2 regions of the Streptomyces sp. TLI_55 genome follow, and region 1 is predicted to be linked to the other one. Evidence: riboswitches for the same ligand, from Rfam matches in the RefSeq annotation. Region 1 holds a riboswitch; the other holds the start of a gene.

The links. A riboswitch is a leader RNA that binds a small molecule or an ion and turns the genes downstream of it on or off. The one in region 1 is predicted to bind glycine.
Region 2: it holds a riboswitch for glycine, as region 1 does, so the genes downstream of both, gcvP (aminomethyl-transferring glycine dehydrogenase) here and gcvT (glycine cleavage system aminomethyltransferase GcvT) in region 1, are expected to answer to the same signal.

The regions. Positions count from the first base shown of each region.
Region 1 is NZ_OAOJ01000001.1:6,475,345-6,478,741, reverse strand. Features, by position in the region: gene CRP56_RS29990 (enhanced serine sensitivity protein SseB) at 1-621, opposite strand, end outside; gene CRP56_RS29985 (AAA family ATPase) at 697-1,359, opposite strand; glycine riboswitch at 1,561-1,655, shown strand; glycine riboswitch at 1,656-1,763, shown strand; gene gcvT (glycine cleavage system aminomethyltransferase GcvT) at 1,802-2,917, shown strand; gene gcvH (glycine cleavage system protein GcvH) at 3,016-3,393, shown strand.
Region 2 is NZ_OAOJ01000001.1:1,469,598-1,472,994, forward strand. Features, by position in the region: gene gcvP (aminomethyl-transferring glycine dehydrogenase) at 1-1,711, opposite strand, end outside; glycine riboswitch at 1,887-1,983, opposite strand; gene CRP56_RS06875 (PRC-barrel domain-containing protein) at 2,115-2,492, shown strand; gene CRP56_RS06880 (DNA polymerase IV) at 2,606-3,397, opposite strand, start outside.

The DNA.
Region 1 (3,397 bases):
TTGGGAGAGTTCCACGCCCACGAACAGCACGGGGTCGGCCGTCTCGATCGCGGCCAGGCAGCGGCGGGCCGTCCGGACGACTCCCGTCGCGGCGAACTCGGCCGAGGCGGCGGCGAGGAAGTCGACCGGGTCGTCCTGCCAGTCGGGCTCGTAGAGCTTGACCCGGCCACCGCTGTTGGGGCCGTCCAGCGGAGTCCGCCCGGCCCGGCACAGGTCCGCCACGGCGGGCGGCGGGAGCGGGACGCCGACCACGCCGTCCGGGTTCACGGCGATGCCGACCTGCGGCGGGAGGCCGCGCGCGAACTCCACCGCCGGGGCGATCGTGTACGCCATGTGCGCCCCGGCGACCTGGCGGAACTGTTCCTCGGAGCTGAAGACCGGGACGTAGGCCTGGCCCTCGATCTCGAAGGTGGGGAGGTCGAGCGGGCCGGTGTGGGCGCCGCCGCCGTTCGGCAGCGGGACCCAGACGAAGCTGCGGCCGAGGACCTCGATGATCCGGCCGTCGGCGCCGGGCACGCCGAGGGCGGCCGAGAGCACCTCCTCCAGCTCGTTGCCGGGCCATCCGCCGCCGTGCGGATGAGGGTGCGCCTGTGCCGGGAAGTCCTGTGCCGGGAAGTCCATCTGTCCGTCCGCTTGCCGAGTACCGCTGATGTGGCTGAAAGGCTAACGGGTGCGGGCCCCTGAGCACCCCGGTCGTCAGCCCGTGAACCCGATCCTGCGCAGGGCGTCCGCCGCCGCCCGGTCCAGGAGCACCGCCGAGCCCACGCCCTGCGGCAGTTCGCCCCGCTCCACGGAACGGATCAGGCGGGCGGCCGCGGTGCGGTGGCGGAGGAAGGCGTAGCGCGAGACGCCCCGGCCGCGCTCGCGCTGGCCCTCGAGCGCGGTGTCCGCGGTGACGTCGAGCAGCAGCAGATGCAGGGTGCCGCCGCGGCGGTGGGCCGCGCGGGCCAGCCAGCCGCGCACCCAGGACTGGGTGCCGCAGTCGTGCACCACGACCCCCTCGCCGGAGCGCAGGGCGCGGTACAGGCCGAGGTAGTGGGCGGCGCGGACGAGGGGGCGGTAGACCGCGTACGGCAGGAAGCGGGGCGCGCGGGCGTCCCAGCGGTCGCGGGTGTCCTGGGAGTCGATCCGGATGCCCTTGACGGCGCGTCGCATCAGGGTGGACTTGCCGCTGCCGGGCAGACCGGTGATCACGACCAGGTCGTCGGGGGCGAAGAGCAGGGCGTGCGGGCTGTGGCCGGCACGGTCGCGCAGGTCGCGGACGACCGGCTGCGGTGCGCAGGTTTCCTGGGCCGGAGCTGTCGGCTGCGCGGGCAGCGCGACGGCCGAGGTGGTGGCGTACGCAGTGGGCCTGTTCACCGTGATCGTCCTCCTCCGGGGTCGAGGGGTTCCCCTCCCCACCGAGCGTAAAGAGAAGGTAATGAGGTGTCTCTCTCGTTTTGGTGCTCGTCCTGCCACAAGCCGGTTACAGAGGGGGCGGCGACGGGAGCGGCCGATGCGGCCCTGCCGCCCGTGCCCGATGCGTGCAATGATGTCCGCGCCAACTGCATACCGGCCGTTCGAATCCGCGCGGGAGAGTCCCCACCACTGGCTGGGGCGCCGAAGGAGCAAGTCCCTCCCTTGAATCTCTCAGGCCCCGTTACCGCGCGGGCGAGGCACATCTGAAAAGCGGGTCACCGTTTCCGGTGGCTCCACCCAAGGTGCAAGTCATGTCCCCCGCGGTCATGGCGAACCTCTCAGGTTCCGATGACAGATGGGGAGGAACGACCTCGCCCGTCATGCCTTGGGAGAAGACCGTCCGATGAGCAACGCACCCCGCCTGACCGCGCTCGACGCCCTGCACCGTTCGCTCGGCGCGACGATGACCGACTTCGCCGGCTGGGACATGCCCCTGCGCTACGGCTCCGAGCGCGACGAGCACAACGCCGTGCGCACGAAGGCCGGGCTCTTCGACCTCTCCCACATGGGCGAGATCACGGTGACCGGGCCGCAGGCCGCCGCCCTGCTGAACTTCGCCCTCGTGGGCAACATCGCCTCCGTCGGCGTCGGCCGCGCCCGCTACACCATGATCTGCCGCGAGGACGGCGGCATCCTCGACGACCTGATCGTCTACCGGCTCGAAGAGACCGAGTACATGGTCGTCGCCAACGCCTCCAACGCCCAGGTGGTGCTGGACGCCCTCGTCGAGCGCTCGGCCGGCTTCGACGCCGAGGTCCGCGACGACCGGGACGCCTACGCGCTGCTCGCCGTCCAGGGCCCCGAGTCCCCCGGCATCCTCGCCTCCCTCACCGACGCCGACCTCGACGGCCTGAAGTACTACGCCGGGCTGCCCGGCACCGTCGCGGGCGTCCCGGCGCTGATCGCCCGCACCGGCTACACCGGCGAGGACGGCTTCGAGCTGTTCGTGAAGCCCGAGCACGCCGTCGAGCTGTGGCAGGCCCTGACCAAGGCGGGCGAGGGCGTCGGCCTGGTCCCGTGCGGGCTGTCCTGCCGGGACACGCTCCGCCTGGAGGCGGGCATGCCGCTGTACGGGCACGAGCTGAACACCTCGCTCACCCCCTTCGACGCCGGGCTCGGCCGGGTGGTGAAGTTCGAGAAGGAGGGCGACTTCGTGGGCCGCGAGGCGCTCACCGAGGCCGCCGCCCGCGCCGAGACCGCGCCGCCGCGCGTCCTCGTCGGCCTCATCGCCGAGGGCCGCCGCGTCCCGCGCGCCGGGTACGCCGTCGTCGCCGACGGCCAGGTGATCGGCGAGGTCACCTCCGGCGCCCCCTCGCCCACGCTGGGCAAGCCGATCGCGATGGCGTACGTCGACGCCGCGCACGCCGCGCCGGGCACGCCCGGTGTCGGTGTGGACATCCGGGGCAGCCACGAGCCGTACGAGGTCGTGGCGCTGCCCTTCTACAAGCGTCAGAAGTAGCCGCCGTAGGTGATGCTGAGCACACGGACGCTGCTCACGCACGCCTTCCGCAGTCCCCCATTCATCAGCACTCCCCCGCGTACAGGAGAATTCAGGCCATGAGCAACCCCCAGCAGCTGCGCTACAGCAAGGAGCACGAGTGGCTGTCGGGCGCCGAGGACGGCGTCTCGACGGTCGGCATCACGGAGCACGCGGCCAACGCGCTCGGCGATGTCGTCTTCGTGCAGCTCCCGGAGGTCGGGGACACGGTGACCGCGGGCGAGACCTGCGGCGAGCTGGAGTCGACCAAGTCGGTCTCCGACCTGTACTCGCCCGTCTCCGGTGAGGTCACCGAGGTCAACGAGGACGTCGTCAACGACCCGTCGCTGGTGAACTCCGCGCCCTTCGAGGGCGGCTGGCTGTTCAAGGTACGCGTCGCGGAGGAGCCGGCCGACCTGCTCTCCGCCGACGAGTACACCGCCTTTTCCGCCGGCTGAGGAG
Region 2 (3,397 bases), 5.0 Mb from region 1:
TGGGCTGCAGCGACACCTTGTCGTACCCGGTGACCTCGGCGAGCCGCTCCTCCAGCTCCCGGATGAGCGTCAGATAGCCCTGCGCCTGCTCGGCGGGCGCGAAGGGGTGCAGCTGCCCGAACTCCAGCCAGGTGACCGGCTCCATCTCGGTGGTGGCGTTGAGCTTCATGGTGCACGAGCCCAACGGGATCATGCCGCGGTCGAGCGCGTAGTCCCGGTCGGCGAGCCGGCGCAGATAGCGCAGCATGGCGGTCTCGGACCGGTACTGGTGGAAGACGGGGTGGGTCAGGAACTCGTCGTCGCGCACCAGCGCCGCCGGCAGCGCGTCCTCGGCCGCCGCGTCCAGCGCCTCGACGTCCCCCTCGACCCCGAACGCGGCCCATACGGCGCCGAGTTGGGCCCGGTTGGTGGTCTCGTCGCAGGCGATGGAGAGGTGGTCGGCGTCGACGAGCCGCAGGTTGACCCCGTTCGCCTCGGCGGCGGCGACGACCTCACCGGCCTTGCCGGGCACCCGCACGGTCAGGGTGTCGAAGTAGGCACCGTGCACGACCTCGACCCCGCCGGCGGCAAGCCCCGCGGCGAGGACACGGGCGTACCGATGGGTCCGCCGGGCGATGCCCTTCAGTCCCTCCGGGCCGTGGTAGACGGCGTACATCCCCGCCATCACGGCGAGCAGCACCTGAGCGGTACAGATGTTGCTGGTGGCCTTCTCCCGCCGGATGTGCTGCTCACGGGTCTGCAGGGCGAGCCGGTAGGCCTTGTTCCCGTCCGCGTCCACGGACACGCCCACGAGCCGCCCGGGCAGGCTGCGCGCGAACTTCTCGTGCACCGCCATGTAACCGGCGTGCGGGCCGCCGAAGCCCATCGGCACACCGAACCGCTGCGTGGTCCCGACGGCGATGTCGGCCCCGAGTTCCCCGGGCGACTTCAGCAGCGTCAGCGCGAGCAGATCGGCGGCGACGGTCACGAGGGCACCGAGCTCGTGCGCCTGGTCGACGACCGCCTTGATGTCGCGTACGGCACCGGAGGCGCCCGGGTACTGGATCAGCACGCCGTTGATCTCACGCGCGGCGATGTCGGCGGGGATCCCGTCGCTGAGGTCGGCGACGACGACCTCGACGCCGGTCGGCTCGGCCCGCGTCTGGATGACGGCGACGGTCTGCGGCAGCGCGTCCGCGTCGACGAGGAACAGACCCTTCTTGTTCTTGCCCATGCGCCGGGACAGCGCCAGCGCCTCGGCGGCGGCCGTGCCCTCGTCGAGCAGCGAGGCACCGGAGGTCGGCAGCCCGGTGAGCTCGGCAACCATGGTCTGGAAGTTGAGGAGGGCCTCGAGCCGCCCCTGGGAGATCTCGGGCTGGTAGGGCGTGTACGCCGTGTACCAGGCGGGGTTCTCCATGACGTTGCGCAGGATGACGGGCGGGGTGAAGGTCCCGTAGTAGCCGAGCCCGATCATGGACCCGAGCACCTGGTTCTGATCAGCGAGCGACCGGAGCTCGGCAAGCACCTCGGCCTCGGTCCGCGCGCCCGGCAGATCAAGGGCGTCGGCGTTCTTGATCACATCCGGCACCGCGGCGGCGGTGAGCTCGTCCAGCGAGCCGTAGCCGACCTGCGCGAGCATCTTGGCCCGGGCCTCGTGGTCGGGGCCGATGTGACGCTGCTCGAAGGGGATCCCCTGCTCGAGTTCGGTGAGCGGAGTGCGGTGGGCGGTCATTGCGGAGGCCTCCTGGTCTGACGCGACCTTCGAGGGACACCACGGCTGCGGGTCCCGGCGGCCTCCCCCTCTGTCATCTCAACCTGAGAGCTTCACCGGGACACCCGAGGGTGCCCGGCTTTCACCGTCGGTGAGAGCGGAAGCCGTCGACACCCGCTCTGCTTTCCAGAGTGACCTCGTCCGTGCGGTACGTGGGCCTGAGAGATTCCGGGGAGGATTTGCTCCTTCGGCGCCCCCGGATGTTCTCCGGAGGACTCTCCCGCACAGGGTCAACAGCCGCTTGCCAGCCTACCAGCGCACAAAAAGTCGATCCCTTGAGGAGTCCTCGAGTGGCCACTGGCCCTAATGTGCTCTTTTGTAGTGCTTACGGATGAGTTGCGAGTGGCGACCTAGTGGAGGGCCCGTGCAGACCGACATCGATCCGCGCAACCTGATCGGCCGCAAGGCGTTCGACCGCAACGGCACCAAGATCGGCACGATCGACGAGGTCTACCTCGACGACGCGACCGGAGTGCCTGAGTGGGCGGCCATACGCACCGGCCTGTTCTCCCGGGACGCCTTCGTCCCCCTGGAGCCCAGCGAACTGATCGAGGGCAGTCTTCAGGTCCCCTTCGACCGCTCCCTGATCAAGGACGCCCCCGACTTCGGCGTCGGCCGCCACCTCTCCCCCGACCAGGAACTCCAGCTGTACCACCACTACGGCCTGGACGTGTCCGCACCACCCCCACTCCCGGACAGGGACTTCGGCAAACTGGCAGGCACGGAAGAGGCAGACGCCTGACACGGACGGCGAGACCCGGTCACGTCTGACGCAGGCGGCGAGAGCCGACAACCGTCCCGCAGCCGACGGCGATACCGCCCCACAGGGGCCACCCGCACCCGACAACGAAACTGTCACGGGTGGTGCGGGTGGGAAACCAAATCCGGGCGAAGGCCGGCTGCCCCACCCTCCACCGGCACCAACGGCAAGGGCTCAGCCACAGCCAACGCCGCATCATCCACCCGAAACGTCCGCACCCGCCCCGGCCCGGAATCCGGCGTCTCGAACCGCACAGTCACCCGCCCCAGCCCACTCCCCTGCACCCACCCATGCCCGAACTCGGCATGCACCACGTCATGCCCCGCAGCAAACCGCCGCTCGGCAGGCACCTCCACCCGCTCGGCATCCACCTCCCCGGCGTCCTCCTCGGCAACCTCCCCGAGATCCCCCGCGGCCTGCGCGAACAGATCCTCCTGCGTGTAATCGGCCAGCCCGGAGACCCCCACCCCCAGCAACCGCACACCCCCCGTCGTGTCCACGGACTCCAGCAACCGAGCCGCGGCCTCCCGCACGACGGCCACGTCATCGGTGGGCCCCCGCAAGGTCTCGGACCGGGTCAGCGTGGAGAAGTCGTACCGCCGCACCTTCAGCACGATCGTCCGTCCCGACAGCCCGGCCCCCCGCAGCCGCCGCACGCACCGATCGGCCAGCCGCTGCACCTCCATCGCCACCCGCATCCGGTCGTGGATGTCCACGTCGTAGGTGTCCTCGACCGACACCGACTTGGTCTCCCGCTCCGCCACCACGGGCCGCTCGTCATGCGCCAACGCCATGGCGTACAGCCCATGCCCGTGCGCCTTCCCGAGCAGCCGTACGAGCTCGTCCTCGCCCGCCTCGACGATCTCGTCGACCGTGTGGATGCCGGC